DNA from 3 places in the Shimwellia blattae DSM 4481 genome. Region 1 is predicted to be linked to each of the others. Evidence: predicted binding sites of a transcription regulator. Region 1 holds the regulator's gene; each other region holds the start of a gene.
What was found. Region 1 encodes PurR, which represses purine synthesis genes. Its sites were predicted from a motif close to CANGCAAACGTTTGCNTG; they were not measured.

Region 1 (9,864 bases):
AGATAGCCACCCAGCGCCAGAGGCACCGTACCGAGCATCACGCTGGTGGTGGTCAGTAGCGGGGTTGCCACCAGCCAGGAGACCAGCATACTGGCGAAGAAGCACAACCCCAGTTGCAGGGTGTTCTGCAATGCCGCCGCCCGGCCTGCGGCCTGCGGGAAGGGCAGCAGCGCTGCCGCTACCGCTATCGGGTAGATGGCGCCATTGGCCATCGCCATAATGCAAAAGGGCACCAGCAGCAGCGTCAGGGTGGCCTGGCCGCTCAGCGCCACGGCAAACACGCCCAGTACACTACAGGTATAAACCCCCAGTAACGCCGGGAGCAGGCGCTGTGGCGGGTGGCGCATCAGCAGCGCTTTGCAACCGTATCCCCCTATTAAAAACGCGATGGTTTGCGGCACGTAGCTCAGGCCGGTTACCGCCGGGCTGTAGCCCATGTCGTGCAGAATAAAAGGTGAGCCGGTCAGCCAGGCAAAAAAGCTGGCTGAACAGGCGGCATAAATCAGTACGTTACCGCGCCAGATGGCACTGGCCAGCAGAGTTGAAAAGCGCACCGGGGCGTCAGAGGCGCTCTTCTGGCCGCTCCGGCCCGGTGCCAGGCCCAGGGCCGGGATCATCAGCAACAGGGTAATGGCCAGTAACAGGGCGAATATTCCCTGCCATGCGAAGTGGTTCAGGATCCAGCTTCCCAGCAGGGGGGCCAGCGCCGGGGAGAGCCCCACCAGCGGCATAATGGTGGCGAAGACCTGGTTGGCTTTCTGGGGGGGATAGCTGTCGGCCACCAGGGCCTGCCAGCTGACGGTGGCTGCGCACACGCCCACGGCCTGAATAAACCGCAGCCCCAGCATCAGCCGGGCATCTTCAACCCACAGCATGCCGAGGCAGCCAAGGGCGAAGATCCCAAGCCCCAGAATCAGCACCGGTTTGCGCCCGAAGTGGTCAGACAGGGGGCCCCACATCAGCTGGGCGATGGCAAAACCGGCAAGAAACACACTCAGACTGGTGCTGATGGCCGCCGCGCTGGTGCCCAGGTATTGCTGCATGGCGGAAAACGCAGGCAGGTACATATCGGTAGCCAGAAAGCCCAGCACGCTCAGGCCGGCCAGCCAGGCCAGAAATCCTTTTGATGGTTGCATAGCACACTCTTCGGTCGAATTATTTTCAGTCGCCCGGAGTGTAAGGAGTGCAACCCGGCTTGTGAAACGCTAATATTTGCCAGCTCCATTCAAAAATTTTCAAGGCAAATTATGTGGTCAGAATACGCGCTGGAAGTGGTGGATGCAGTCGCCCGTAATGGCAGCTTTAGCGCAGCTGCTCAGGAGCTGCACCGGGTGCCTTCGGCCATCAGTTATACGGTCCGGCAACTGGAAGAGTGGCTGGCCGTGCCGCTGTTTATTCGCCGCCACCGGGATGTGGAACTCACCCCTGCGGGGCGCTATTTCCTGCAGGAAGGGCGCGGCGTTATCAAAAAAATGATTGCCACCCGCCAGCAGTGCCAGCAGATAGCCAACGGCTGGCGTGGTCAGCTGGCGATTGCGGTGGATAACATTGTCCGCCCGGCGCGCACCAGCCAGCTGGTGTGTGATTTCTACCGCCACTTTCCTGATGTGGAGCTGCTGGTCTCTCTGGAGGTGTTTAACGGGGTATGGGATGCGCTGGCAGATGGCCGGGTTGAGGCGGCCATTGGCGCGACCCGGGCCATCCCCGTGGGGGGGCGCTATGCCTTCCGGGATATGGGTATGCTGCGCTGGCACTGTGTGGTCGCCAGCCACCACCCGCTGGCCCAGGTCACCACGCGCCTGGGGGACGACACCCTGCGCAACTGGCCTTCACTGGTGCTGGAAGATACCTCCCGCTCCCTGCCCAAACGCACCACCTGGCTGCTGGATAACCAGCGGCGGCTGGTGGCGCCGGACTGGGCCGCCGGGGTGGCCTGTATCAGTGACGGGTTATGTATTGGTATGGTCCCGGAGCATATTGCCGCCCCCCGGGTGAACAGCGGGGAGTGGCGGATACTGACGCTGGAAAATCCCTTCCCGGATGCGGCCTGCTGCCTCACCTGGCAACAACAGGAGTCGTCACCGGCCCTGAGCTGGCTGCTGGAGTATCTGGGGGACAGCGCCACCCTGAATCAGGAGTGGCTGCGGGTGCCGGAAGAACCGGCACCGACGGGGGATTAACGGCGATAATCGAGGAACGGGCCATCGGCCACTGAACGGCGCTCCACCAGACGGGGGTGCACCTCGATGGTTCTGGAGTCTTCGCGCTTATTAATGATGCGATCGAGCAGCATATTAAAGGCCGTCTCCCCCAGGGAATCTTTCGGCTGGTGGACCGTGGTCAGCGCCGGGGTAAAGTAGCGGGAGTGGCGGATATTATCGTACCCGATCACTGAAATATCCTGCGGCACGCGCAGGCCCATTTCATCCGCGGCACAGATAGCCCCCATGGCCATAGCGTCGCCGCCACAGAAAACCGCCGTCGGGCGCTGGGATGAGGCCAGCAACTGCTGCATGGCCCGGTAGCCGGACTCCGGCTCAAAGTCGCCCTGGACAATCCAGTGTTCCGGCAGGGTGATCAGCGCCTCTTCCAGGGCTTTACGGAACCCGGCCAGCCTGCCGGCCCCGGTATTGCGCTCCAGGGGCCCGGGAATAACCCCGATCTCCCGGTGGCCGCGCTCAATCAGATAGCGCCCGGCGATATAACCGCCCTGGAAGGCGTTATCAATCACGGAGTCGGTAAAATCGGCTTTGGCTTCGCCCCAGTCCATGACCACCATCGGAATATGGCGATACTCCTCCAGCATGGCGAGCAGTGACTGGGGATATTCTGAACACATAACCATCAGGCCATCGACCCGTTTCTGAGCCATCATGGACAAATAGGCGCGCTGTTTTTCCTGGTTATTCCAGGCGTTGCCGAGGATCAGCGTATAGCCGCGGGCAAAACAGTTTTTTTCTACCGCTTCAATGATCTCAGCAAAGTAGGGCGCTTCACTGCTGGTGGCCAGCAGACCGATCGATTTCGTGTGATTCACCTTCAGGCTACGGGCGACGGCGCTGGGTGAGTAATGTAGCTCTTTAATGGCTGCCCATACCGCGTTGCGTGTCTCTTCCGCAACAAACCGGGTTTTGTTAATCACATGTGATACGGTTGTGGTGGAAACGTTTGCGCGTTTCGCCACATCTTTAATTGTCGCCATGAAGTATTACTCCGGCCCCTGTCCTGACCCGTTGAAAAGTAGCCGGGTAATCGTTTGCGTTTCCTTAGCGGATGCCGCAACTCTCTGGTTGGGCCGGGCCGGGGAAGTCAACGCAAAAATGCGAAAGGGCGTAAATAGATAGTTCGTCATAAATTAGCGGGGGATTGTGGACGATCCTGGCTAAAAGGGGAAGAGGGAAAATGCAGTTTAGTGAAAAATCAGGTAATATTTTTAACGATTACCGCGATAAATAACTCACCCGTCTCCCCCCGGGGAGCAAAAGGAGCAAGAGATGAGCACAGAGCTGAGATACGCATTAGTGACGACGGTGGTCGCACTGGGGCTGATTGTCGCCGCAGCATTCACCGCTATTCTGCACTAAATTGCGCAACAGGCCGCGGCACACCGGTAACAGGTGCCGCGCTTCCTGGCGGTTTTGCGCAACACCCGCACCGGATTTTTCCTGACTGAGCAATACTCTTTTCCATAAATGCGGCTTTTTCTTCAGGTCATCTGCTGAGATGATGCTGAACAGTTTTTTAACATCTGGGATTTATCACTGTCTATCCGGGGTTTTCACGGCGAGCGTTGCTGTCCGGCAATGGCTGTCTCCCCCTGACCGGAGTTATTCATGAAAATTAATTTTCCACTTCTGGCGCTGGCTATTGGCGCTTTTGGTATCGGCACCACTGAGTTTTCCCCCATGGGGCTGTTACCGGTCATCGCCCAGGGCGTTGGGGTGTCTATCCCTACGGCGGGTATGCTTATCAGCGCTTATGCCATCGGGGTTATGGTGGGTGCACCGCTGATGACACTGCTGCTGGCCCAGCGCGGCAGGCGTAATGCCCTGCTGTTGCTGATGGCTATCTTCACCCTTGGTAATGTGTTGTCGGCGCTGTCGCCCGGCTACGCCACGCTGATGGTGTCCAGAATAATCACCAGCCTGAACCACGGGGCATTCTTTGGTCTGGGGTCTGTGGTGGCGGCAAGCCTGGTGGCAAAAGAGAAGCAGGCCAGTGCGGTTGCCACCATGTTTATGGGGCTGACGATTGCCAATATTGGCGGGGTCCCGGCGGCCACCTGGATGGGGAATGTGATTGGCTGGCGCATGTCGTTTCTGGCGACCGCAGGGCTGGGGCTGGTGGCGATGTTAAGCCTTTACCTCTCCCTGCCTGCCGGTGGTGCCGGGCAGCGGCCGGATGTGAAAAGTGAGCTGGCTGTACTGATGCGCCCGCAGGTGCTCAGCGCGTTACTGACCACGGTACTGGGGGCCGGGGCGATGTTTACCCTCTATACCTATATCGCGCCGGTGCTGGGGACCATTACCCACGCCTCTGCCGGGTTTGTTACTGCGATGCTGGTGCTGATCGGTGTTGGCTTCTCCCTCGGGAACTATCTTGGCGGGCGGCTGGCGGATCGTTCGGTAACCGGAACGCTGAAAGGCTTCCTGCTGCTGCTGATGGTTATCATGCTGGCGATCCCGTGGCTGGCGCGCAGTGAAGTCGGGGCCGCCGTGGCGATGGTTATCTGGGGGGCGGCAACCTTTGCGGTAGTGCCACCGTTGCAGATGCGCGTGATGCGCGTTGCCAGTGAAGCGCCCGGGTTGTCCTCTTCGGTGAATATTGGGGCTTTTAATCTGGGTAATGCGCTGGGGGCCGCCGCAGGCGGGGCGGTGATTTCCGGCGGGCTGGGTTACAGCATGGTGCCGGTTGCCGGGGCGATGATTGCCGCTGCCGGGTTGTTACTGGTAGTGATGGCCGCCCGGCCCGGTGCGCAGCCGGTATGTGAAGCGGAATAAGTGCCACTCAGGCAAATAAAAACGGAGAGCCCAGGCTCTCCGTTTTGCTGTCAGCCGGTCAGACTCAGGCAGCGAGGTTTTTCGCCACGAAATCCCAGTTAACCAGCGCCCAGAAGTGATCCAGGTAGCCGGCACGCGCGTTGCGGTAGTCGATATAGTACGCGTGCTCCCAGACGTCTACGGTCAGCAGCGGGGTGGCATCGGTAGTCAGCGGAGTACCGGCGTTAGAGGTAGACACGATAGCCAGTGAGCCATCCGGGCGTTTTACCAGCCAGGTCCAGCCGGAGCCGAAGTTTTTGGTCGCGGCATCTGTAAACTGCTGTTTAAAGCTGGCGAAGTCACCAAACGCGGCGTTAATCGCGCTGAGCAGCGCACCTTTCGGCTCACCGCCTGCATTTGGCGCCAGGCAGTTCCAGTAGAAGGTGTGGTTCCAGACTTGTGCGGCGTTGTTAAAGACACCGCCTTCAGCGCTGCGGATGATCTCTTCAAGGGTTTTCCCTTCGAACGCCGTGCCTTTCACCAGGTTATTGAGGTTGGTGACGTAGGTCTGGTGGTGTTTACCGTAGTGATATTCGATGGTTTCAGCGGAAATGTGCGGTGCAAGTGCGTCTTTTGCATATGGTAATGCAGGTAATTCAAATGACATTGCTTCACTCCTTGTTAACTTTTTGTTTTAGCTCACTGTAAAGATGGTAAGGTTCCATCAATATCCGGCAGTGGCTGCCGGTATCGTGATATGTGTTTTCTTGTGATGGGAATGTTAACACCGACCGGAGGCAGAGAGAAGCCTCATACCGCGAAAGGGTAATTTGTTCTGATAGGTATGGTGAAGGTTTAAGCGGGAGCCGGTGGAAGAGAGCGGCCTGCCCCGGGGCAGGCCGCCAGGATTAACGGATATTATCGGCGGTCATCACCCGGCGGGCGCCCACATAGTGACGCTGCCAGTAATCATTACTGAGCGAGGTGATAACAATATCGCGGCCGGTACGCGGTGACTGGATAAACTTACCATTCCCCACATAGACCCCGACATGGTCCGCGGCCCGCTTGCTGTGGGTGCGGAAGAAGACCAGATCGCCGCTGACCAGCTCGCCCTTATTGATGGGGGCGGCATCGCGCAGGTGGTACATTTCGTTTGCCGTGCGCGGCAGGCGGAAGTTAACCAGATCTTTATAGGCGTAATAAATCAGCCCGCTGCAGTCAAAGCCGGTTTTCGGGGTAGCGCCCCCCCAGCGGTAAGGTTTACCCAACTGGTTCATCAATTTGTTCATGGCGGTCTGCTGGGCAGATAACACCCGGCCTTTAGGCACATTATTGATGGGGGTATCGGCCAGATCCCAGCTGGCGATGTTCTCTTCGCCCTCAATCCGGGCGCGTTTGCTCCCGGCCGGTACTTTGATACAGCTGGGCTTTTTGTACCCCTTGCGGGTAATACACTTGCGCAGCATATCCCCGGAGGCTCCCGGGCCTGCCAGGCGGGTGATGAGCTGGTCCATTTCATCATTACGCATGCGCTGGCCAACCGCTGTGTAACGTTTGCTGCGTGCCGCAAGATCGGATTTTACCGCCCTGCGTTCGTGGCGGCTGGCCTTGGCCGTCTGACGGGTTGATTTGGTGTGTTTTGCTGCAGAAGCATGTTGTTTACCGCTCGTCGCAGTATGCTTTGCCTTACTGGTGTGCGCTTTATGTGACTGCGCACTACTGGCGTGCGGAGACGCCAGCACTAATTGTGAGTAGGGCAATGTCAAGAGCAGAGCACAGAGCGTGAGAGATGATTTTGTTATCCGCGCCACTCGTTTGGATCCCCTGATAAGATTCAGACAGTTTTGCCTGAACGTGAATTCGTAAAACCCGAAGATTCTAATCCATAAGAACGATGAAAGTTAATAGGCATTTTCAAATCGGGGCAAGTTTCGCAGCCATGCGCAAATTTTTTATACAGAATAAGGATCTATACGCCGGATGCTTGTGTAAATTGTTACTAATTATTGATGACCTGGGGGGCAGATGCCCGCTAACATCACGGGCGCTACCCTGAACGGGATACCCCTAAAATTATTGGTGTTTTACCGGTGGCGGGGAACCGCTACAATAGGCGCCAGGCCGTAGTCGCACTGAGGAAGCAAGACATGAGCACAACGATTGAAAAAATTCAGCGCCAGATCGCTGAAAACCCGATCCTGCTGTATATGAAAGGGTCCCCTAAATTGCCGAGCTGCGGTTTTTCCGCCCAGGCTGTACAGGCGCTTTCCGCCTGTGGCGAACGCTTCGCCTATGTTGATATTCTGCAAAACCCGGACATCCGCGCAGAGCTGCCTAAATACGCCAACTGGCCGACCTTCCCGCAGCTGTGGGTTGACGGTGAGCTGGTGGGGGGCTGCGATATCATTATTGAAATGTATCAGCGCGGTGAACTGCAGCAGCTTATCAAAGAGACGGCAGCAAAACACAACGCCGACGCGGAGTAATCCCCGTCTGTAACGATAAAAAAAACCGCTCCGGCGGTTTTTTTATCTCTGTTTTCTGGCTCAGTCGCTGCTGGCCGGGGTATCGGCAGCGGCAGGGGGCCACCCGCCAAGGCGTTTCCAGCGGTTGATGATTTCGCAAAACAGCAGCGAGGTCTGCTCCGTGTCATACAGGGCAGAGTGGGCCTGGCTTGCATCAAACGGCAGCCCCGCAGAGATACAGGCTTTCGCCAGCACCGTTTGGCCGAGCGCCAGGCCACTGAGGGCGGCGGTATCAAAGGTGGCAAACGGGTGGAACGGGTTGCGCTTCAGATTCGCCCGCTCGGCGGCGGCCATCACGAAGCTGTGATCGAAGGTGGCGTTGTGGGCGACAATAATTGCCCGGTTACAGCCGCTGTCTTTGACCCCTTTGCGCACCATTTTAAAAATCGCGTGCAGTGCGTCATGCTCGCTGACGGCGCCGCGCAGCGGGTTATGAGGGTCAATACCGGTAAATGCCAGCGCTTCCGGGTTCAGAATCGCGCCCTCAAAGGGGGCTACATTAAAGTGCAGGGTCTGGTCCGGTGAGATCCAGCCGTCGCTGTCCATTTTCAGGGTAATGGCGGCAATTTCGAGTAGCGCATCGGTTTTGGCGTTAAAGCCCGCGGTCTCCACATCAATCACGACCGGGTAAAAGCCACGAAAACGGTCACACAGACCATTAAGTTGAACGGTATCAGACATCAGCGTCTCTATTCTTACGGGGAAAATGCAGCGCGCATTATGGCAAATTTCACGGAGGGATGCAGTAAAACGGCGCGTAAAGCGCCGTCCTGATTAGTTGCCAAGGCCGCGACCGGCGTCTTTTTCTTCGATCAGTTCGATTTTGTAGCCGTCGGGATCTTCCACAAAGGCAATCACGGTGGTGCCGCCTTTGACCGGGCCCGCTTCGCGGGTCACATTGCCGCCGTTCTGGCGGATACGCTCGCAGGCCTGCGCTGCGTTATCCACGCTCAGGGCGAGATGGCCAAACGCGGTGCCTAAGTCGTAGCTGTCCACGCCCCAGTTGTAGGTCAGCTCAATAACGGCGGTGTCTTTCTCATCACCATAGCCCACAAACGCCAGGGAGTATTTGTATTCCGGGTTTTCACTGGTGCGCAGCAGTTTCATGCCCAGCACTTTGGTGTAGAAATCGACGGAACGCTGCAAATCGCCCACGCGCAGCATAGTGTGAAGTAAGCGCATAATAGCCTCTCAATGCTTTATTGTGATTCTGAAGGTAAACAGTATAGCGGCGAGACTCCGCCGCTATCAATGACTGTGGATTACAGGGTCGGGTAATCGGTATAACCTGTGGCGTCTCCGCCGTAGAACGTTTCCGGATGCTGGGCATTCAGCGGCGCATTCTGGTGCAGGCGGGCGACCAGATCCGGGTTGGCAATCCAGTCGCGGCCGAAGGCCACCGCGTCAATATAGCCTTTGTCGATCATCTGCCCGGCTTTTTCCCGGGTATATCCCCCGGCGCCGACAATCACGCCGTTAAAGCGCTCGCGCACGCTGGCGCGGAATGCATCGCTGTAAGGTTTACCGCCTGCCCAGTCCGGCTCAGAAATATGCAGGTAAGCCAGGCCGCGTTTATTCAGCTCTTCAACCAGGTAGAGGGCAGCCGCTTCCTGATCTTCACCGTTATCCAGCCCGTTAAACGGCCCCAGGGGGGAGATACGAATCCCGATCCGGTTGGCCTGCCAGGCGGCAATGGAGGCATCAACCACTTCCAGCACGAAGCGGGTGCGGTTTTCGATGCTCCCGCCGTACTGATCGGTACGCTGGTTAGAGGCCGGGGAGAGGAACTGGTGCAGCAAATAGCCGTGTGCCGCGTGCAGCTCAACCAGATCAAAACCGGCGCTGCGGGCATTGCTGACGGCGTGGGCAAAATCCGCCACGATCCCGGGAAGCTCGGCGGTTTCCAGCGCCCGTGGCAGGGAGGTTTCGGCACGCACCGGCAGGCCGTTTTCATCACGCAGGGTGGTGCGCACACCTGCCGCAATTGCCGACGGGGCTACCGGGGCTTTTCCCCCTGGCTGCAGGCTGGTGTGAGAGATACGCCCGGTGTGCCACAGCTGCACCGCCATATGGCCCTGCTCAGCGTGGACGGCGCTGGTAATTTTCTGCCAGGCGGCAATTTGCTCCGGGCTGTGCAGGCCGGGGGCACCGGCGTAACCTTTCGCCTGGGCCGATACCTGGGTGGCTTCGCTGATAAGCAAACCGGCGCTGGCGCGCTGGCGATAATATTCCACCATCAGCGGGGTGGGGATATCGCCGGGCTCTTTATTACGCAGACGGGTCAGCGGAGCCATAAAAACACGGTTCGGAACGCGAATTGCCCCGACTTGCAGGGGGGTAAACAGGATATCTGAGGA
Region 2 (9,864 bases), 1.1 Mb from region 1:
TCTCCCCGTGGGGAACCGCGCGAATAGCCCCGGCAAAAATCTCCGTGGTATAGGCACAGGTGTTCAGGGTCAGCGCCAGTACGGTACAGTTCAGGCCACTGCGGAAAAAGGCATTCAGCAGTTCTGTGCCCTTTACGATTTCCAGGGTATACATCCCGGAATAGAACACCAGCAGCTGCACATACAGCGGGGTGCCGCGAAAAATATAGGTAAACAGCCAGATGGGGAACTGGATAAACTTATTGCGCGATACCCGGCCTATGGCCAAAAACAGCGCCAGAATGCCCCCCATCACCACGGAGGAAATCAGCAGCCACAGGGTAATGGCGACCCCGGTAAAACGGTAGCCGTCGGTCCACAGTAGCGACTTCCAGTATTCCTGAATAATCTCCGTCACAGATCTGCCCTCTTCACACCGACCATGTAGCGCCGTTCAAGCAGCAGCAGAACCCCGTTTGACACCGTTGTAAACACCAGGTAAATCACCCCGCAGACAATGGCAAAATAGAACGGCTCCCAGGTGCTTTTCCCGGCCAGTTGGGTGGCTTTCACCACATCTTCCAGCCCGAGTAACGACACCAGCGCCGTGGACTTCAGAATAACCTGCCAGTTGTTGCCAATACCGGGTAACGCAAAGCGCATCATCGCCGGGAACATAATGCGCCGGAATATTTTCGCGCTGGTAAAACCAAATGCGGTGGCCGCTTCAATATGCCCTCTGGGCACCGCCATATAGGCGCCGCGAAACGTCTCCGTAAAATAGGCCCCGTAAATAAACCCGAGCGTAATAATACCGGCCACCATCGGATCAATATCGATCTGCCCGGCGCCAAAGGCATCGGTAATACTGTTAAGGGCCATTTGCAGGCCATAGAAAATTAACAGCATCAGCACCAGATCCGGCACCCCGCGGATAAGCGTGGTGTAACCTTCAAAAATAAGCGCCAGCGGGCGGTTACGGGAAAGTTTTGCGCCCGCCCCGGCTAAACCAATCACCACCGCCAGAATAACGGAGCTGATTGCCAGCTCCAGTGTGACCAGCGCCCCCTGAAATATAACCTGGGAAAAACCATACAGCATGAAACATATCCGCCATCAGTTTTGCACCCGCAGGCCCGCCCCCGGGCAGGCTGCGGGACACAGGTGATCACTCACCGTAGACATTAAAATCGAAATACTTTTTCGCCAGCTTGTCGTAAGTGCCGTCTTTACGCATTTCAGCAAATGCGTGATTCAGCGCCGCCCGCAGTTCGGTGTCGTCTTTACGCACCCCCATACCGGTGCCAACGCCAAACAGTTTTTCGTCTTTAATCGACGGTCCGCCAAACTGGTAATCTTTGCCTACAGGCTGCTTCAGGAAGCCTTCACTGGCGGCCACCTCATCCTGGAAAGCGGCATCAATACGCCCGGCAACCAGGTCGGAGTAGATATTTTCCTGCCCCTGGTAAGAGACAATCTCAACCCCCCGGGGAGCCCAGTGCTCATTGCCGTAAGTTTCCTGGGTTGTACCCTGGAGCACCCCAACCCGCTTACCCTTCAGGGCGGCAATGGTCGGCTGAACCGGGGAGCCCTTTTTCACCACCAGACGGGAGTCGGCCGCATAGAGCTTGTCGGTAAAGGCAATCTCCTGCTGGCGTTTTTCCGTTATTGACAGTGACGACATAATGGCGTCAATTTTTTTCGCCTTCAGAGAGGGAATTAACGCATCAAGGGGGTTTTCCACAAACGTACATTTGGTATTAATACGCTGGCATAATTCTTTAGCCAGATCGATATCAAACCCGATGAGTTCCCCTTTGGCATTTTTGGATTCGAACGGGGCGTATGTGGGATCAGTACCAATACGCAGTGTTTCCGGAATGGCCGCAAAGGCAGTGGTAACACTGGAAAACGCCAGCGCCAGCGTAACAGCAAGTATCTGCTTTTTCATATTCTTCCTCAAAAACCCTATCTGTCGTGATTACCGCACCGTGGCCGTCCGGGCCATAACCAGTGCTGAGTACCAGCCCAAAGGCATTACCGCTTATAAATTCTCCCTGAACGAGGGGAAAACTGCAGATTTCATGCCTGGTAATACAGTAACCATAAAGTGAAGGTTACGCAGCAGAATGCCTGATAATAGCGCAACTAATGCACCACAAAGGTTCAACATACGTAATACTGCACCGTATCAGGGCACCACGGGTTTTATTTTCCCTGTGGCCCCGGTCTTATTACGGACCGGGGTACAGACTACGGGAAACTATCAATCGCCGTAAACATTAAAGTTAAAGTACTTCTGCGCCATCTTGTCGTATGTTCCGTCTTTACGCAGCGTATCGAGGGCGTTATTAAACGCGCTCACCAGTTCGGCGTCCTCTTTACGCAGCCCCACACCGGTGCCATCGCCGAAGTATTTTTTATCCTTCACCGAAGGGCCCGCAAAGGCGAAATCTTTACCGGCCGGTTGCTTCAGGAACCCTTCGCTGGCGGCAACCTCATCCTGGAGTGCTGCATCCAGACGCCCGGCGCTCAGATCGGAGTAGATAAGATCCTGGTTCTGATACGCCACCACATCCACACCCTCAGCACGCCATTTTTCATTCGCGTAGGCTTCCTGGGTGGAGCCCTGGAGCACCCCGACGTGTTTACCCTTAAGCGACGCGAGGGTTGGCTGAATGTCCGCCCCTTTTACCGCGATCAGGCGCGAGTCGGCCGCGTACAGTTTCCCGGAGAAGGCAATCTCCTGCTGGCGCTTTTCGGTAATGGACAGCGACGAGATCACCGCGTCAATTTTGCGGGCTTTTAATGACGGGATCAGCGAATCGAAATCACTGCCGACCCAGACGCATTTCACCTGCATCCGTTTGCACATCTCGTTACCGAGATCGATATCAAAACCGACAAAGTTTCCTTTGGCATCTTTCGAAGAAAACGGCGCATAGGTGGTGTCCGTACCAATGCGGATCGTCGACGGGATAGCGGCTATCGCGCTGGTGCAGAACAGACCGGCCAGCAGAGATAACGCCAGGGTGTGCTTTTTCATACGTATTCCTCAGCTTACGTTGCCCCTTCTGGTTCTGGTGCCGGAAGATTACAACGCGTGGTGATGTCGGTTATTGTGTTGTGGCCCTTCTGACTAAGCACAAGTTGTGCCAGCCCGGCGGGTTTTCCGTAAATGTCATATTTATTGTTATAAAAACGTTACATATCGTCCGGAGGCGAAGATACCAGCTTTCCCGGTCTGGCTGTAGTGGTATTACGAAAAGCGCGAGGAAAATTATCAGGATTTGATCAATGTTGCAGAAACGCACTGTAATAAAGCAAATTGCTCACAGCGGATAAAAAAATGCCCCGTCACAGGACAGGGCATTGTGGGAGTTACAGGCGATCAGCCCTCGTTATGCATTTCGAGGCTTTCCAGATCGTTCTGGCGCTGCAGCGCTTTGCTGTCATCGTTACGTAACGAGTCCAGATACTCCAGATACGGCAGATCCACGTCTTTCGTCACATAGACCCCGTTAAATACCGAGCACTCAAACTGCTGGATATCCGGGTTCTCCGCGCGGACCGCCTCGATAAGGTCATCGAGATCCTGGAAGATCAGCCCATCGGCGCCGATTATCTGGCGGATCTCATCCACCTCACGACCATGGGCAATCAGCTCCGTGGCGCTGGGCATGTCGATACCGTACACATTGGGGAAGCGAATTTCCGGCGCGGCCGAAGCCAGATACACCTTCTTCGCCCCCGCTTCCCGGGCCATTTCGATAATCTGTTCAGAGGTGGTGCCACGCACAATGGAGTCATCCACCAGCAGAACGTTTTTATCCCGGAATTCAGCCCGGTTAGCGTTCAGCTTGCGGCGCACCGATTTACGGCGCATCTGCTGGCCCGGCATGATAAACGTACGCCCCACATAGCGGTTTTTTACAAACCCCTGGCGGTACGGTTTCCCCAGAATATGGGCAATTTCCAGCGCGATATCGCAGGAGGTCTCCGGGATAGGGATAACCACATCGATATCAAGATCGTCCCATTCGCGGGCAATTTTCTCGCCCAGCTTTTTCCCCATCCCGACCCGGGCGCTGTAAACGGAGATTTTGTCGATAAACGAATCCGGGCGGGCAAAATAGACAAACTCAAACAGGCACGGATTACTGGTCGGGTTGTCGGCGCACTGGCGGGTAAACAGCTGCCCGTTCTCGGTGATGTAAATCGCCTCGCCCGGGGCCACGTCGCGCAGGAACTCAAAGCCCAGCGTATCCAGCGCCACGCTCTCAGAGGCGACCATGTATTCGGTCCGGCCGTCTCCGGCATCGCGCTTGCCCAGCACCAGCGGGCGAATGCCGTGCGGATCGCGAAACGCCACCATACCGTGGCCGATAATCATCGCCACGCAGGCGTAAGCGCCACGGATCTGGCGGTTGGTTGCCGCCACAGCGGCGAAGATGTTGTCTGCCTCCAGCGGGTAGTGGCGGAAGTTATCCAGCTCACTGGCGAAGATATTCAGCAGCACTTCAGAGTCAGAGGTGGTGTTAACATGGCGCCGCTTTTCTTCAAACAGCATCCGGCGCAGTTCGTGCGCGTTGGTCAGGTTACCGTTGTGTGCCAGGGTGATGCCATAGGGCGAGTTAACATAGAACGGCTGCGCTTCAGAGGCGCTGGAGCTACCGGCAGTGGGATAGCGCACATGGCCTATCCCCATATTGCCCTGCAGACGCTGCATATGGCGGGCTTCGAATACGTCATTGACCAGACCATTGGCCTTACGCAACCGGAAGCAATTGTTCGCATCGATGGTAATGATGCCAGCGGCATCCTGCCCGCGGTGCTGTAGCACCGATAACGCGTCATAGATAGACTGGTTGACCGGCATAACACCGGCGATACCGACAATACCGCACATCTCGTTTTCCTCAGTAAGCCACCCCAGGCCACATTACCGGGGTATAAAACTCGACGAGTCTTTCAGAAAATCAAAAAACCACCTGATGATAAAGCTGAAGTTAGGAACAAGCTGAGAATTGCGCCAGTCCTCACTCTTCGACAGGTCGGTAAATGTGTCCAGAAAAAACAGCATTGCGGCGACGATCAGCACACCCCGCAGGGCACCAAAACAGACGCCCAGAACCCGGTCTGTTCCTGACAGCCCGGTCTTCTCAACCAGGGCACTGATAATCGAGTTAACGATAGCCCCGACAATCAGCGTAACAATAAACAGCGCCCCGATAGCAATGCCATTGCGAACCAGTTGATCCTGAAAACCCGTAAACCAGACGGCAAGGTACGAATAGTAATGGCTGGCGACAAAGAAAGCACAACCCCAGGTAACAAGCGAGAGCGCTTCCCGAACAAACCCGCGGATCAGGCTAACCAGACAGGAAAAACCGATAACCGCAATAATCGCGTAATCAATCCAGACCATGAACTCATCCTACGATAAACCGCCCTGACATCCGGTCGGGGCGAATTCTAACAGAAAAAGAAAACGTTTGCGTAGGGATTTCCTTCCCCCGCTCAAATAAAAATGGCGCTGAAAAAAGCATCAACGCCATCGGTTACTGCCACGGGCAGAGCGCTCACCGCGCCCCGCGCCCCGCTCGCCAGATTGTACTGCCGGATTTAACGCACGCTGTAGCTCATAACCACGCCGCTAAGCCCGGACAGTTGCTGTAACTGCCCCAGGGAACCTTTCAGCTTATCTTTGTTCGCCTCCGGCCCGACCAGGATGCGGGTAATTTTACCCTGAACCGGCGTGGAAGGCGATGTGTACGCCTTAAAGCCCGCGGCCCGCAGCTTAGCGACTATCTCGTTGACCTTGTCGGCGTTTTTCAGCGCCCCCAACTGCACCACATAGGCTTTACCCACCGGCGCGCTGCTCTGCTCCTGCGGTGCTTTCGCCGCCGGTGGCGCCGCCTGCTCACTGGCTACCGCCAGACGTTCCGCCGCCTGATCCGGGGTTTTTACCGGTTGCGGTTGCGGCTTCGGTTTGGGCTGCGGTTTAGGCTGTGGCGGCTGAGGTTTTGCCATTTCACGCGCAACGGGTGATACCTCATCCAGCCCGGCCCCGCTGTCCACAGGCAGCGCAGAGGCTCTCAGCGCCGGGTTGCCCGCAGTGCTGGCGCGGACCTCCTCTGCGGCCCCTTCCGGCGGTTGGGCCGGTAATGCCTGGGTCGCCACCGGCAGCATGTCCGGCTCGTCTGTGTCGCCCGGTCTCGGCACCAGGGGAATGGCGGCAAACTCATCCTGATAATGTTTCTTTTGCCCGTCCAGCAGCCCGGGCAGAATAATCACCCCCAGCGCCACCAGCACAATGGTCCCCACTAAGCGGTTTTGAAATTTACTCGCCACCTTCTCTCCCCGACTCCATCACTTCCATCACATGTGCCACGGTATGGAATGAACCACACACGAGCAGCGTATCTTCCGGGCGGGCCTCTGCCAGTGCGGCAAACCAGGCATCCGCGACGCGCGGATAAAGATGACCGCCCCCCAGATGCTCAGCCAGTTGCTCAGCACTCGCCCCCCGTGGCCCTTCCAGGGGAGCACAATACCAAATATCCACCAGCTCAGACAGATGCGCCAGCGTACCGGCGATGTCTTTATCGTGCAGCATACCAATCACCGCCAGTAAGCGCCCCTCTGAGGGCTCAGCCTGCAGGCGGCCTGCCAGATACCGGGCCGCATGGGGGTTATGGGCCACATCAAGGATCACCCGCGGGTGCTCAGAAACAATCTGAAAACGGCCCGGCAGGGTGGCGTTGCGGATCCCGGTGTGGATGTCCTGCTCAGTAACGGCCAGCCCGCTGGCGCGCAGAGCCGCCAGCGCGGTGGCCGCATTGGGCTGGGGAACCAGCGGCAGGGGAAGATTCTTCAGCTCCCCGGCCCCGTCACGGAATGTCCAGCTGTGTGCATTAACGTCATAATCCCAGTCCACCCCGCGGCGCAGTAGCCAGGCGCCTTTTTGCCGGGCAACCTCGGCAATCGTGCCGGGCATTTGCGGCTCCCCGACCACCGCAGGCTTACCGGGCCGGAAAATACCGGCTTTTTCCCGGCCAATGCTTTCCCGGTCCGGCCCCAGCCAGTCCGTATGGTCAAGGGCAATGCTGGTTATCACCGCCACATCGCTGTCGACAATATTGGTGGCGTCCAGCCGCCCGCCCAGCCCCACTTCGAGGATAACCACATCCAGTTGCGCCTGTTTAAACAGCCACAGGGCCGACAGGGTGCCGTACTCGAAATAGGTCAGCGAGGTGTCACCGCGCCGGGCTTCGATATCCGCGAAGGAGGCCGTATGGGCCGACTCCGGCAGCTCATCACCGGCTATTCGCACCCGCTCGGTGTAGCGCAAAAGGTGTGGCGAACTGTAGACCCCCACGCGCATGCCCGCCGCCGTGAGGATAGTCTCCAGGGTGCGGCAGGTGGTCCCTTTGCCGTTAGTACCGGCAACCGTAAACACAAAAGGTGCCGGTTTCAGCAGCCCCATCTCCTGGGCTACCTTGCGCACACGCTCCAGCCCGAGATCGATAGTTTTGCTGTGCAGATTTTCCAGATAAGAAAGCCACGTGGCCAGCGGCGACGTGGCCTGTGGAGGCGTAATTTTATCCATGATGGCCGTTCACACTACTGTTGAACCCGCCGCCAGGGGGCGGCGGTTCGGGTATAAAAAAGGGCAGGTCGGTGACCTGCCCTGCTCTTACTGTCAGGCGTCGTTATCCTGTTCCGGCTCAGCAGATTCTGCCGGGACATCGTCGCGTACTTCATCAGGATCCGGGGCCGGAAGGTTCATCAGCCGCGCCAGAATACTGGCGAGCTTAAAGCGCATTTCCGGACGACGGATAATCATGTCGATGGCGCCTTTCTCAATCAGGAACTCACTGCGCTGGAATCCCGGCGGCAGCTTCTCGCGCACGGTCTGTTCGATCACGCGCGGGCCGGCAAAGCCGATGAGCGCCTTCGGCTCGGCAATGTTCAGATCGCCAAGCATAGCAAAACTTGCAGACACGCCGCCCATGGTCGGGTCAGTCAGCACGGAGATATACGGCAAGCCGCGCTCCTGCATTTTCGCCAGCGCGGCGCTGGTTTTCGCCATCTGCATCAGCGACATCAGCGCTTCCTGCATACGGGCACCGCCAGAGGCGGAAAAACAGATAAGCGGGCAGTTTGCTTCCAGCGCCTGCTCAACGGCGCGGACAAAACGCGCACCGACAACAGACCCCATAGAGCCGCCCATAAAGGCAAATTCGAAGGCTGCCGCCACTACCGGCATCCCGTACAGTGTCCCTTTCATGACCACCAGTGCGTCTTTTTCACCGGTCTCTTTCTGTGCTGTCGCCAGACGATCTTTGTATTTCTTGGAGTCTTTAAACTTCAGCACATCTTTCGGTTCGAGCTCGCTACCCAGCTCTACCATGGATCCTTCGTCCAGCAGCGAATTCAGCCGCTCTCTGGCCGACATACGCATATGGTGATCGCACTTAGGGCACACTTCAAGGTTGCGCTCCAGCTCAGCGCGGTACAGAACCTGACCACAGCTATCGCACTTAGTCCACACACCTTCCGGAATGTTCGCCCGGCGGGTAGGGGTTATATTGCTTTTATTGAGAATTCGTTCAATCCAGCTCATTGATGACCTTTCTGCCTGAACCTGGTCGATGCCAGTTTTTCTGTGGGGGCGCATAATGCCATTTTTGCCCCCCACAGACCACAAATGCTGTCCATTAAAACATAACGGGGCCCCACTTTGGATAAAAAAGTGGTCCAACCCCGGAATTGTTTTATTTTATCTGGCGAGCAGCCCTACGTTTATGGCGAATAATCTCCACCACTCCGGGTAATACCGACAACACAATAATTGCCACAATCAGCAATTTCAGATTTTCCTGTACCGCCGGGAAGTTACCGAAGAAATACCCTGCATAGGTGAACAGTAGCACCCATAACAGGCCACCGGTAATGTTATACACAGCAAAATGGCGATATGACATATGGCCCATACCCGCAACAAACGGTGCGAAGGTCCGCACTATCGGAACGAATCGTGCCAGAATAATCGTTTTGCCGCCATGTTTTGCGTAAAACTCGTGAGTCTTGTCAAGATAACTCTGGCGGAAGATCTTCGAATTCGGGTTGCTGAACAGCTTCTGGCCGAATAACCGCCCTATCGTGTAGTTCACCGCATCCCCCAGTACCGCCGCGATAACCATCAGCGTGACCATGGTATGCACATGCAGATCATTAGACGGCAGCGCAGAGAGCGCCCCGGCCACGAACAGCAGCGAATCCCCCGGTAAAAACGGGGTGACCACCAGGCCGGTTTCACAAAACAGGATCAGAAACAAAATCCCGTAGACCCAGATACCGTACTGAGCCACCAGCTCAGCCAGATGCACATCAATATGCAGGACAAAATCGATAATAAAATGAATAAAATCCATCAGTGTGTCCGTTTGATTAATCGGCTAAAAACAGCGGCCCCATCGGCAGCTGCGGTAACGCAAACCGCTCAGGATAGTCCACCGCAACCAGGTACAACCCTTCTGCCCGGGCGGTCGCCGCCGCCAGCGTGCGATCTTTCAGCGCCAGCAGCTCTGCCATCCAGCCTTCCGGCTGGTTGCCACAGCCCACTTCCAGCAGGCTGCCGACAATATTGCGCACCATATGGTGCACAAACGCGTTGGCTTTAATATCCACCACCAGGTAGCTGCCGTAGCGGGTCACCTGAATGTGATGCACATTGCGCCAGGGCGTGCGCGACTGGCACTGGACCGCCCGGAACGAGGTAAAATCATTCTCCCCCAGCAGGCACTGGGCCGCACGCTGCATGCGTTCTGCATCCAGCGGCAGGTGAAAATGGGTGACCCCCTGGCAGAGCACCGCCGG
Region 3 (9,864 bases), 1.7 Mb from region 1:
CGGTGGCGTTTTTTGCCAAGCTGGGGTTTCACAACGAAGGCGAAATTACCGCCCCCCAGACAACCCCGGTGCGCCATTTTCTGATGATCAAGCAGATAGCCTCTATGGATGACATCCTGCACCGGGCCGACTGGTGCGGGCAGCTCCAGCAGGCCTGGTATCAGCATATCCCCCTGAGTGAAAAAATGGGGGTGCGCATTGTGCAGTATACCGGGCAGAAATTTATCACCACCATGCCGGAAACCGGCAACCAGAACCCGAACCAGACACTCTTTGCCGGGAGTTTGTTCTCCCTTGCCACATTAACCGGCTGGGGGCTTATCTGGCTGATGCTGCGCGAAAGGCACCTTGGCGGCACGATTATCCTTGCCGATGCGCACATTCGCTACAGTAAGCCTATCAGCGGCCGCCCCGGCGCGGTGGCGGATCTCGGCTCACTGAGCGGCGATCTGGACCGGCTGGCCCGGGGGCGTAAATCCCGGGTGCAGTTGCGGGTTGAGCTGTACGGTGGTGATGATCTGGGCGCAGTATTTGAAGGCATCTTTATGGTGCTGCCTGCCCGGCCGTTCGGCCCTCTGGAAGAGGGCGGTAACGAAGAAGAATAACCCCCGGCACTCAGGCGCCGGGTGTATTCCCCGGGGTGACAACACCCTGCGCCATGGTCTGGTGGATCTGCAAACCCCGGGCATTGGTGGCGCTCAGATCTCCACTGACCGTGGGCCGCAGCGGCACGTTATGTTGCAGGCTCCCGGTAATATTCAGCCGGAGATTTCCGTCCCCTTCAAGCGGCAGTGCCGGCCACCCCCAGTAGTGCAGTGTATCCAGAGGGACAGCGCGCCCGCTGAGCGAGAGCACAGCCCGGCGCTGCGGCAGCTGGGATACGGTGGCGGTCGCCTCCAGTAGCCCCTGGCCTGCAAACGCGCTGAGCTCGCTGATATTGACCGTGGACAGGTTCGCCTCCAGCGCCATGGACGGGCGGCGTAAATCCATACGGTTCAGGGTGGCTGCCGCCGCGTTAAGGTTCAGCCTGCCTCCCCATATTCCCCACTGATTATTGCGCACCAGCTGCAACCGGGTACCGCTGCTGTCCAGGGCGGTGAACTGGAACGGAAAGTCGGGGTTGGTATCGATCAGTAAGTTCCGGCTGGCGGAGAGCTTCTCAACCCGCAGGCTGTTGAGCCAGCCGGGTGCCGGTGCCGCCAGGTACTGTTTCCAGGCCGTGGGCAGGGTGTACTCCAGCCCGGCGATGGTCAGCTCATCCAGGGTGAGCGCTTTGCTCTGGCGCTGCCAGTGGCCCGTGGCGCGCAGCAGCCCCCCGGCCCAGCGGGTGGTAAATTGCTGCAGGGTGAGCGCCTGGCCGGATAACCGGACCGTCATAATGGGGTCAAACAGGTGCACTGCGCCGTATAGCGCCTCGCTGGCGCTGACGGATAATGTGCCCTCCTGCGCGCTCCAGCGGCCATGCTCCAGCCCGATATTGCGTAACCCCAGGCTGAGGCCATTCACCGCCCAGCCAGGCCCCTGAAGCTGGGTGTTGGTGATATCCACATTCCTGAGCGTGACCGGGGGCAGCGTTGCGGCCCGGGCCAGCAAACGCGCCAGGGTGTCGCGGCTCTGGTAGCGCAGATCGCTGATGCGTAAATAGTCTACCTGCCAGCGGCCATCCGGCGTGCGCTGCAGGCTGCTGCTCATGCTGCCGCGGGCCACATCGCCCCCGAGGGAGCTGATAATCAGGCTGCCGTTGCGGGTCTCGCCCTGCATCAGCACCTGGCTTGCCGGAAGACCGTTCAGGATCAGTTGCCCGGCGCTGAACTGAAAACGGGCATCCTGCTGGCGGGCCGGGTTCCAGGGGGTTATCCCCCCGGAGACCTGGCGGGCCACGAGCGGCCACTGGCCGGGGGTGGCGTTGATATTCATTGCGCTGAGCTGCAGGCGGCGGGCCTGGAGCGGCAGCGACGGCAGGCCACCCCGGGGCAGATTCAGGGTGCCGTTGTGTATCTGCAGGGAGTTAACATCGCCCGACCGGGTGAGCTGCCGGGCGCTGAGGCCGACATCCACCTGTTGCGCAACCAGCAGCGGGGGCTGGCCTGGCTTGCGCAGGCTGAGATTGCTGAAAACCAGATGAGAAGGGGAAGACCAGCTGTGGCTGAGCTTATCAAAGGTGATGTGCCACTGCTGGCCTGCGCTGATTCTGGCGGCCAGCTGGCTGGCGCCCCAGCGGGTCTGCACGGCTATGTACAGGGCAACAATTATCACTGTTAGTGCGATCAGCAGGGTAAGGAGAAGCCTTCTGAGTGAATTCATCGTCTTTCATCCCGTGAACATTAACAGTCTGAGTTATGCACGATTTAGCCGGTGAGCTCAAGGGGGGGATTGTAAGGTTGCGGGCGGTGATGGCGCGTTTGCGCCATCACCGTGCAGGTGGTCAGCGTTTTTGCGGCTGATCTTCAGGAAAAATCAGATTCAGCACAATGGCGGTGATCCCGCCGGCGGCAATACCGGATGCCAGCAGGGTTTTCAGCCAGTCCGGCGCGAACTGCAGAATTAACGGCTGCTGGGAGATCCCCAGCCCGACGGCCAGAGACAGGGCAATAATCATGATAGCCCGGCGGTTCAGGGGCTCGCGGGAGACAATACGCACCCCGGAGGCCGCAATGGTGCCGAACATCACGATAGTCGCCCCGCCGAGCACCGGCTCAGGAATGTGCTGCACAAAGCCGCTTACCGCCGGGAACAGACCCAGGATTATCAGCATCAGCGCCACCACAAAGCCCACATAGCGGCTGGCAACCCCGGTGAGCTGAATAACCCCGTTGTTCTGGCCAAAGCAGGAGTTCGGGAAGGTGTTAAACACCGCAGAAACAAACGAGTTCATGCCGTTTGCCAGCACGCCGCCTTTCAGACGACGGAGATACAGCGGGCCGGTGACCGGCTGCTCTGAAACATCCGACGTGGCGGTAATATCGCCTATCGTTTCCAGAGAGGTCACCATAAAGACCAGCATCAGCGGGATAAGCAGGCTCCAGTCAATGCCCAGCCCGTAGTAAAGCGGGGTGGGGATCATAAACAGATCGCTGTTCGACGGTGTGGTGTTTTCCGGCAGCATGCCCATAAACCAGGCCAGCAGGTAACCTACCGCCATGGCTATCACCAGGGATGCCACGCGCAGATAAGGGTTGCGCTGGCGGTTCAGGGCAATAATCACCACCAGTACCGCCCCGGCCAGCAGCAGGTTCGACGGGGCACCGAAGGTGTGGTTATTGATGGCGGTATAACCGCCACCGATAGAGGTCAGCCCCACCTGAATAAGTGACAGGCCGATAATCATCACCACCACGCCGGAAACCAGCGGGGTGATAATGCGCTGTGCCAGGTGCAGGCCACGGGAGATTATCATTTCTGTGCAGCTGGCCAGCATCAGGGTGCCGAACAGCGCCGCCATCATGGTGGGGATATCGGCCCCGCCGTTTTTCAGCGCCATACCGCCCATAATAAGCGGCGAGACGAAGTTAAAACTGGTCCCCTGGATGGAGAGCAGCCCGGAGCCCACCGGCCCCCAGGCTTTGATCTGAATAATAGACGCCACGCCGGAGGCGAATAGTGACATACTGATGATGTGCTGGGTATCTGCGGCCGGTAATCCCAGGGCCTGACAAATCAGCAGGGCCGGGGTGATCACGGCGACAAACATTGCCAGTAAATGCTGACAGGCGGCGAACAGTGTTTGAGGCAGCGGCGGTTTATCTTCAAGGCGGTAGATAAGTTCGCTGGGGCGGTCCTGAGTTTCTGGTTTTCTGTTCTCAGACTCAACAGCTTTTACTGACATCGGAGGAAATCCCGTAATGGAAAAGCGGTGATTTTAATGGATAGCACGATAAAAGCAATCGTTTGCTTGCCTGTTGTGGTTGCACGCCCCGCGAACCCGTTGCGTGCTGCGTATAATCCGCAGGCATTTTTTGTTAAAATCTGGTAACCAGTACCGTTGGGAAACGAATTAAAAAACACAATATCACTTTAATAACAAGGGATTATCCCGAACATGGAGCCTGTTATGCTACACCTCGATACGCTTGCTACACTGGTGGCCGCCACGCTGGTTTTATTGCTGGGGCGCAAGCTGGTGCACTCCGTCTCTTTACTGAAAAAATACACCATTCCCGAACCGGTCGCGGGCGGCTTGCTGGTTGCCGTGGCGCTGTTGATCCTCAATCAGGCTTTCGGGCTGGTGATTGAGTTTGATATGTCGCTGCGCGATCCGCTTATGCTGGCGTTTTTCGCCACCATTGGCCTGAACGCGAACCTTTCCAGCCTGCGGGCCGGGGGGAGATACCTCGCAATCTTTCTGATTGCGGTGGTGGGCCTGCTGCTGATGCAAAACGCCATCGGCATTGTGATGGCCAAACTGATGGGTATTGATCCGCTGATGGGGCTGCTGGCCGGGTCTATTACCCTGTCCGGGGGCCACGGCACCGGGGCTGCCTGGAGTAAAGTCTTTACCGAACGCTATGGTTTCCAGAATGCCACCGAAGTGGCGCTCGCCTGCGCTACGTTCGGGCTGGTATTAGGCGGGCTGATTGGCGGGCCGGTGGCGCGCTATCTGATAAAGCATACCACTACCCCCCAGGGGGCACCGGATGACAGCAGCACCCCTACGGCGTTTGAAAAGCCGGACACCGGGCGCATGATAACCTCCCTGGTGCTGATAGAAACCATCGCGCTTATTGCCATTTGCCTGACTGCCGGGCGCATTGTTGCGCAGGCGCTCCAGGGCACGGCATTCGAGCTTCCGACATTTGTGTGTGTGCTGTTCATTGGTGTGATCCTGAGTAATACCCTGGCGCTGATTGGGTTTTATCAGGTTTTCGAGCGGGCGGTATCCGTGCTGGGTAACGTGAGTTTGTCTTTGTTCCTCGCCATGGCGCTGATGAGCCTTAAGCTGTGGGAGCTGGCCTCCCTGGCGCTGCCGATGCTGGTTATTCTGACGGTGCAGGCGGTGGCGATGGCGCTGTATGCGGCATTTGTTACGTTCCGGATCATGGGGAAAAACTACGATGCGGCGGTACTGGCGGCTGGCCATTGTGGTTTTGGCTTAGGGGCCACCCCCACGGCGATTGCCAATATGCAGGCCATTACCGAGCGCTTCGGGCCGTCCCATGTGGCGTTTCTGGTGGTGCCGATGGTCGGGGCGTTTTTTATTGATATCGTGAATGCGCTGGTTATCAAGCTGTATCTGATGCTGCCGGTCTTTGGCTGATCAGGCATTGGAATAGCGTTCTGTCTCCGGCATCCAGCGTTCAATCAGGGCGCTGGCCTGCCGGGGGTAGCGCTCGTGAATATGGCGGGCGATGCGCTGAACTTCCGGGATCATGGCCTGATCGCGCAGTAAGTCTGCCACTTTAAACTCCGCATTCCCGGTCTGGCGGGTGCCCAGTAGCTCCCCGGGCCCGCGAATTTCGAGATCTTTTTGCGCAATAACAAACCCGTTGTTACTGTCACGCAGCACCTGAAGGCGCAGCTGCGCGGTTCTGGAGAGCGGCGACTTATACAGCAGCACGCAGTGGGATGCCACGGCACCGCGGCCAACCCGCCCGCGTAACTGGTGCAGTTGCGCAAGCCCCAGCCGTTCCGGGTTCTCAATAATCATCAGGCTGGCATTCGGCACATCCACCCCGACTTCAATAACGGTTGTCGCCACCAGCAGATGCAGCGCGCCCTGCTTAAACGCGTCCATGACGTCCTGCTTCTCTTTGGCTTTCATGCGGCCATGAACCAGCCCGATGTTCAGATCCGGCAGCGCCTGCTGTAGCTCTGCACAGGTGGCTTCTGCGGCCTGTGCTTCCAGCACCTCGGACTCTTCAATCAACGTGCAGACCCAGTAAGCCTGGCGGTGCTCTTCATGGCAGGCGTGGCGCACCCGCTCGATAATATCCTGGCGACGGGTATCGGCGATGGCGACGGTGGTGATTGGGGTGCGCCCGGGGGGCAGCTCATCGATCACCGAGGTATCCAGATCCGCATAGGCGGTCATGGCCAGGGTGCGCGGAATCGGGGTCGCCGTCATAATCAGCTGGTGGGGGTGAAACCCCTGCTGCTCGCCTTTTTCCCACAGGGCCAGGCGCTGGTGGACCCCAAAACGGTGCTGCTCATCGATAATCACCAGTGCCAGCCCGTGAAACTGTACCTGCTCCTGGAAAATTGCGTGGGTGCCGACAATCATCGCCACCTCTCCCCGGGCGATGGCTTCCTGCTGGGCCTGGCGCGCTTTGCCTTTTTGTTTCCCGGCCAGCCAGCCGACGTTAATCCCCAGCGGGGCGAACCAGCGGCGGAAGTTAGCCGCGTGCTGCTCCGCCAGCAGCTCTGTCGGGGCCATTAACGCCACCTGTTTACCGTGGGCGATAGCCCGCAGCGCGGCCAGTGCCGCAACCAGGGTCTTCCCGGAGCCCACATCCCCCTGCACTAAGCGCATCATCGGGGTATCCAGGGCCATGTCGCGCTCAATATCCGCAGTAACCCGCTGCTGGGCACCGGTCGGGGAGAATGGCAGGGCGTTGAGAAACGCCTGTTTTAGCCTGTCGTCAGGGGCGAGCGCCAGGGCATGATAACGCCGGGCACCGGCGCGCAGCGCCAGCATACTCAGGTTATGGGCCAGTAACTCTTCGAGGATTAACCGGCGCTGGGCCGGATGCTGGCCGCTTTCCAGATCGTCAAGGCGCATATCCGGCGGCGGGCGGTGCAGGGTGCGCAGCGCCTGGGGCAGGCTCATCAGCCCCCGGGCCAGCTCCTCCGGCAACAGCTCGCTGATGGCACAGGTATCCAGCAGATCCAGTGCCTGATCGGTGAGCTTGCGCAGTGTGGCCTGGCGGATCCCTTCGGTCGTGGGGTAGACCGGGGTGAGAGTATCCTGGAGATCCGGGGTGCTGCTCTCCCCCTGAATACGGTATTCCGGGTGGATCATCTCTGCGCCGTGTACGCCGCGTTTCGCCTCACCATAAGCCAGCACCCGGCGCCCCGGGGCGAGGCTGTTTTTCATTGCGGCGTTGAAATTGAAAAAACGCAGGGTGAGGATCCCGGTGCCGTCTGAAATCTGGCAGGTCAGCATGCGGCGGCGGCCGAAGGTGATATTGCTGTTCAGCACTTCCCCTTCCACAGAGGCATAAATACCGGGCAGCAGATCGTTAATGGTGTAAAGGCGGGTGCGGTCTTCATAACGCAGCGGCAGGTGCAGCAGCAGGTCCTGCACCGTATGCAGGCCAATTTTCGCCAGCTTACTGGCCTGGCTTGCGCCTACACCGCTCAGGGTACTGAGCGCTACCGCATCCAGTAGCCGCCCCTGCATGGTTTACTCTGCCGCCTGCATGGCGGACCACCAGGTTTCGCTGGCTTCAATGTCGCCAAGGTCGTTAATTCGCGGGTAGGGTAGCCCTTTGCGGGTGGCTACTTTTGCCAGTACCGGATACCCCCCTTCAAACAAAAGGCGCTGCTGCTCTGCATCAGACAGGAGGCTGTTTTCGCGCCGGTACATTCCGGCAATCTGGCGCTGGCGCTGGGCTTCATACAGGATAAGCGCCGACGCGACCGACACATTCAGCGACTGCACCATGCCGGTCATCGGAATAATAATGTCCTGATCGGCAAGGCTGAGCGCTTCCCGGGTGATCCCGGTTTTTTCCTGGCCCATCAGAATACAGGTCGGGCGGGTGTAATCGATATCGCGGAAATCGACAGCGCCGGGGGAAAGGTGAGTAGCGAGGATCTGCATTCCCTGGCGTTTCAGCTCGCTGACCGCATCAGCGATGGTGGGGTGGGTTTTTACCTCCACCCAGCTGTTACTACCGGCCGCTGCCGATGCCATGGTGCGCATCCGGTTGCCGGGCCACACTGCGTGCACTTCGTGAACCCCGACCGCATCCGCGGTGCGAATAATGGCAGAGACATTATGGGGTTTATGTACCTGCTCCATGCAGACTGTTAAGTCAGGCTGGCGCAGGGCCAGCATTTCGCGAATGCGCGCATACCGCTGTGGATTCATGCCGTTAGTTTCTGTTACGTGTGACTTTAATAACATCCGGCATCACGCGAATTTTGCGCATGATATTCGCCAGCTGTATGCGATCTTTGGCCGACAGGCGGATAAACGTGGAATAGACGCGGCCGTCTTTCTCTTCGGTGTTCAGGCTGTGGATATTCGAGCCCGTGGTGTTAATGGCCGCCGTCAGGTTCGCCAGGGCGCCCTGGTGGTTAAACATATCCACTTTGATTTCGGTGATAAATTCCTGCTCGGTCTCTTTATCCCACTCGACCGGCATAAATTTCTCAGGCTCTTTCTGGTAGCCACGAATATTACGGCAGGACTCATGGTGGATAACCAGGCCTTTCCCCGGGCTGATATGCGCCACAATCGGGTCACCCGGGATTGGGCGGCAGCATTTTGCGAAGGTGATCAGTACCCCGTCTGCCCCTTTGATGGGCAGATTATGGCTGAGGGCCGCCTGCGAGCCGGCGCCATTGCCGGTAATATCGCCCTGGAACAGGTTTTTGGCGACCACTACGCTCATTGCGTTGCCAAGCCCTATCTCTGCCAGCAGATCGTCCAGCGTGGCCAGTTTCATGCGATCAAGCTCGCGCTGAATATTCTCTTTGGGGATCTCGGCCAGTTTTTTGCTGCCCCCCAGCGCATGGCTGAGCAGGCGGCGGCCAAGGCTTACCGAATCATCGCGCTTGAGGTTTTTCAGCATCTGGCGAATACGGGCCCGGGCTTTAGAGCTGACGACAAAATTCAGCCATGCGGCATTCGGGCGGGCACCCGGTGCGGTGATTATCTCCACGGTCTGACCGCTGGAGAGGGCCTGAGAGAGCGGATAAGGCTGGCGGTCGACTCGGGCACCCACACAGGCGTGGCCGATATCGGTGTGTACCGCATAGGCGAAGTCTACCGGTGTTGCGCCTGCGGGCAGCTCGACAATCCGGCCTTCAGGGGTGAATACGTAGATTTCGTCCGGGAACAGATCGGATTTTACGCTCTCGATAAATTCAAAAGAGCTACCGGCGCTCTGCTGTAGTTCCAGCAGGCTTTGCATCCAGCGCTGGGCGCGGATCTGGGCGGCGGTGCTGCTGTCGCCTTCTTTGTATGCCCAGTGTGCCGCGACCCCCATCTCCGCCATCTGATCCATATCTTCAGTGCGGATTTGCACTTCAACCGGCACCCCGTGGGGGCCAATCATTGAGGTGTGTAGCGACTGGTAGCCGTTCGCCTTCGGAATGGCGATATAGTCTTTTACCCGGCCCGGGCGCGGCTTGTACAGGCTGTGCATCTGGCCCAGCACCCGGTAACAGGTATCCACGTCTTTTACGATAACCCGGAAGGCGTAAATATCCATAATCGAGTGAAAACGCTGCTCTTTAAGCACCATTTTGCAGTAAATCGAGTACAGATGCTTTTCGCGCCCGCTAACACGGCAGGGGATCCCCGCTTCCTGTAACCGGCCTTCAATCTCCGAGAGGATTTTCTGAATCATCTCTTTGCGGTTACCGCGCGCGGCTTTTACCACCTCTTTGATCACCCGGTAACGATTAGGGTACAGGGCTTCAAAACCCAGCTCTTCCAGCTCGGTTTTCAGGTGGTGGATACCCAGACGGTGGGCCAGCGGGCTGTAGATTTCCAGGGTTTCGCGGGCAATGCGGCGGCGTTTATCCGGGCGCAGGGCGCCAAGGGTGCGCATGTTGTGGGTGCGGTCGGCGAGTTTGATAAGGATAACGCGGATATCCTGTACCATCGCCATGATCATCTTGCGAAAGTTTTCCGCCTGGGCTTCTTTCTTATCGCGGAATTTCAGCTTATCGAGCTTGGAGACCCCCTCTACCAGC

Region 2: a site for PurR is predicted at 5,464-5,481, ahead of cvpA (colicin V production protein). Genes of this name have one in related genera too.
Region 3: a site for PurR is predicted at 3,878-3,895, ahead of EBL_RS19030 (nucleobase:cation symporter-2 family protein). Genes of this name have one in related genera too.

The regions. Positions count from the first base shown of each region.
Region 1 is NC_017910.1:2,343,000-2,352,863, reverse strand. Features, by position in the region: gene punC (purine nucleoside transporter PunC) at 1-1,136, opposite strand, end outside; gene punR (DNA-binding transcriptional activator PunR) at 1,248-2,180, shown strand; gene purR (HTH-type transcriptional repressor PurR) at 2,177-3,202, opposite strand; gene cydH (cytochrome bd-I oxidase subunit CydH) at 3,495-3,584, shown strand; gene EBL_RS11075 (MFS transporter) at 3,834-5,000, shown strand; gene sodB (superoxide dismutase [Fe]) at 5,065-5,646, opposite strand; gene EBL_RS11065 (C40 family peptidase) at 5,888-6,793, opposite strand; gene grxD (monothiol glutaredoxin 4) at 7,130-7,468, shown strand; gene rnt (ribonuclease T) at 7,529-8,188, opposite strand; gene gloA (lactoylglutathione lyase) at 8,282-8,689, opposite strand; gene nemA (alkene reductase) at 8,770-9,864, opposite strand, start outside.
Region 2 is NC_017910.1:1,270,401-1,280,264, reverse strand. Features, by position in the region: gene EBL_RS05940 (ABC transporter permease) at 1-397, opposite strand, end outside; gene EBL_RS05935 (histidine ABC transporter permease HisQ) at 394-1,080, opposite strand; gene hisJ (histidine ABC transporter substrate-binding protein HisJ) at 1,148-1,930, opposite strand; gene argT (lysine/arginine/ornithine ABC transporter substrate-binding protein ArgT) at 2,246-3,025, opposite strand; gene purF (amidophosphoribosyltransferase) at 3,371-4,888, opposite strand; gene cvpA (colicin V production protein) at 4,922-5,407, opposite strand; gene dedD (cell division protein DedD) at 5,605-6,333, opposite strand; gene folC (bifunctional tetrahydrofolate synthase/dihydrofolate synthase) at 6,323-7,591, opposite strand; gene accD (acetyl-CoA carboxylase, carboxyltransferase subunit beta) at 7,685-8,608, opposite strand; gene EBL_RS05895 (DedA family protein) at 8,760-9,419, opposite strand; gene truA (tRNA pseudouridine(38-40) synthase TruA) at 9,436-9,864, opposite strand, start outside.
Region 3 is NC_017910.1:4,058,340-4,068,203, reverse strand. Features, by position in the region: gene fabY (fatty acid biosynthesis protein FabY) at 1-605, shown strand, start outside; gene EBL_RS19035 (AsmA family protein) at 616-2,304, opposite strand; gene EBL_RS19030 (nucleobase:cation symporter-2 family protein) at 2,426-3,826, opposite strand; gene gltS (sodium/glutamate symporter) at 4,052-5,254, shown strand; gene recG (ATP-dependent DNA helicase RecG) at 5,255-7,336, opposite strand; gene trmH (tRNA (guanosine(18)-2'-O)-methyltransferase TrmH) at 7,340-8,029, opposite strand; gene spoT (bifunctional GTP diphosphokinase/guanosine-3',5'-bis pyrophosphate 3'-pyrophosphohydrolase) at 8,034-9,864, opposite strand, start outside.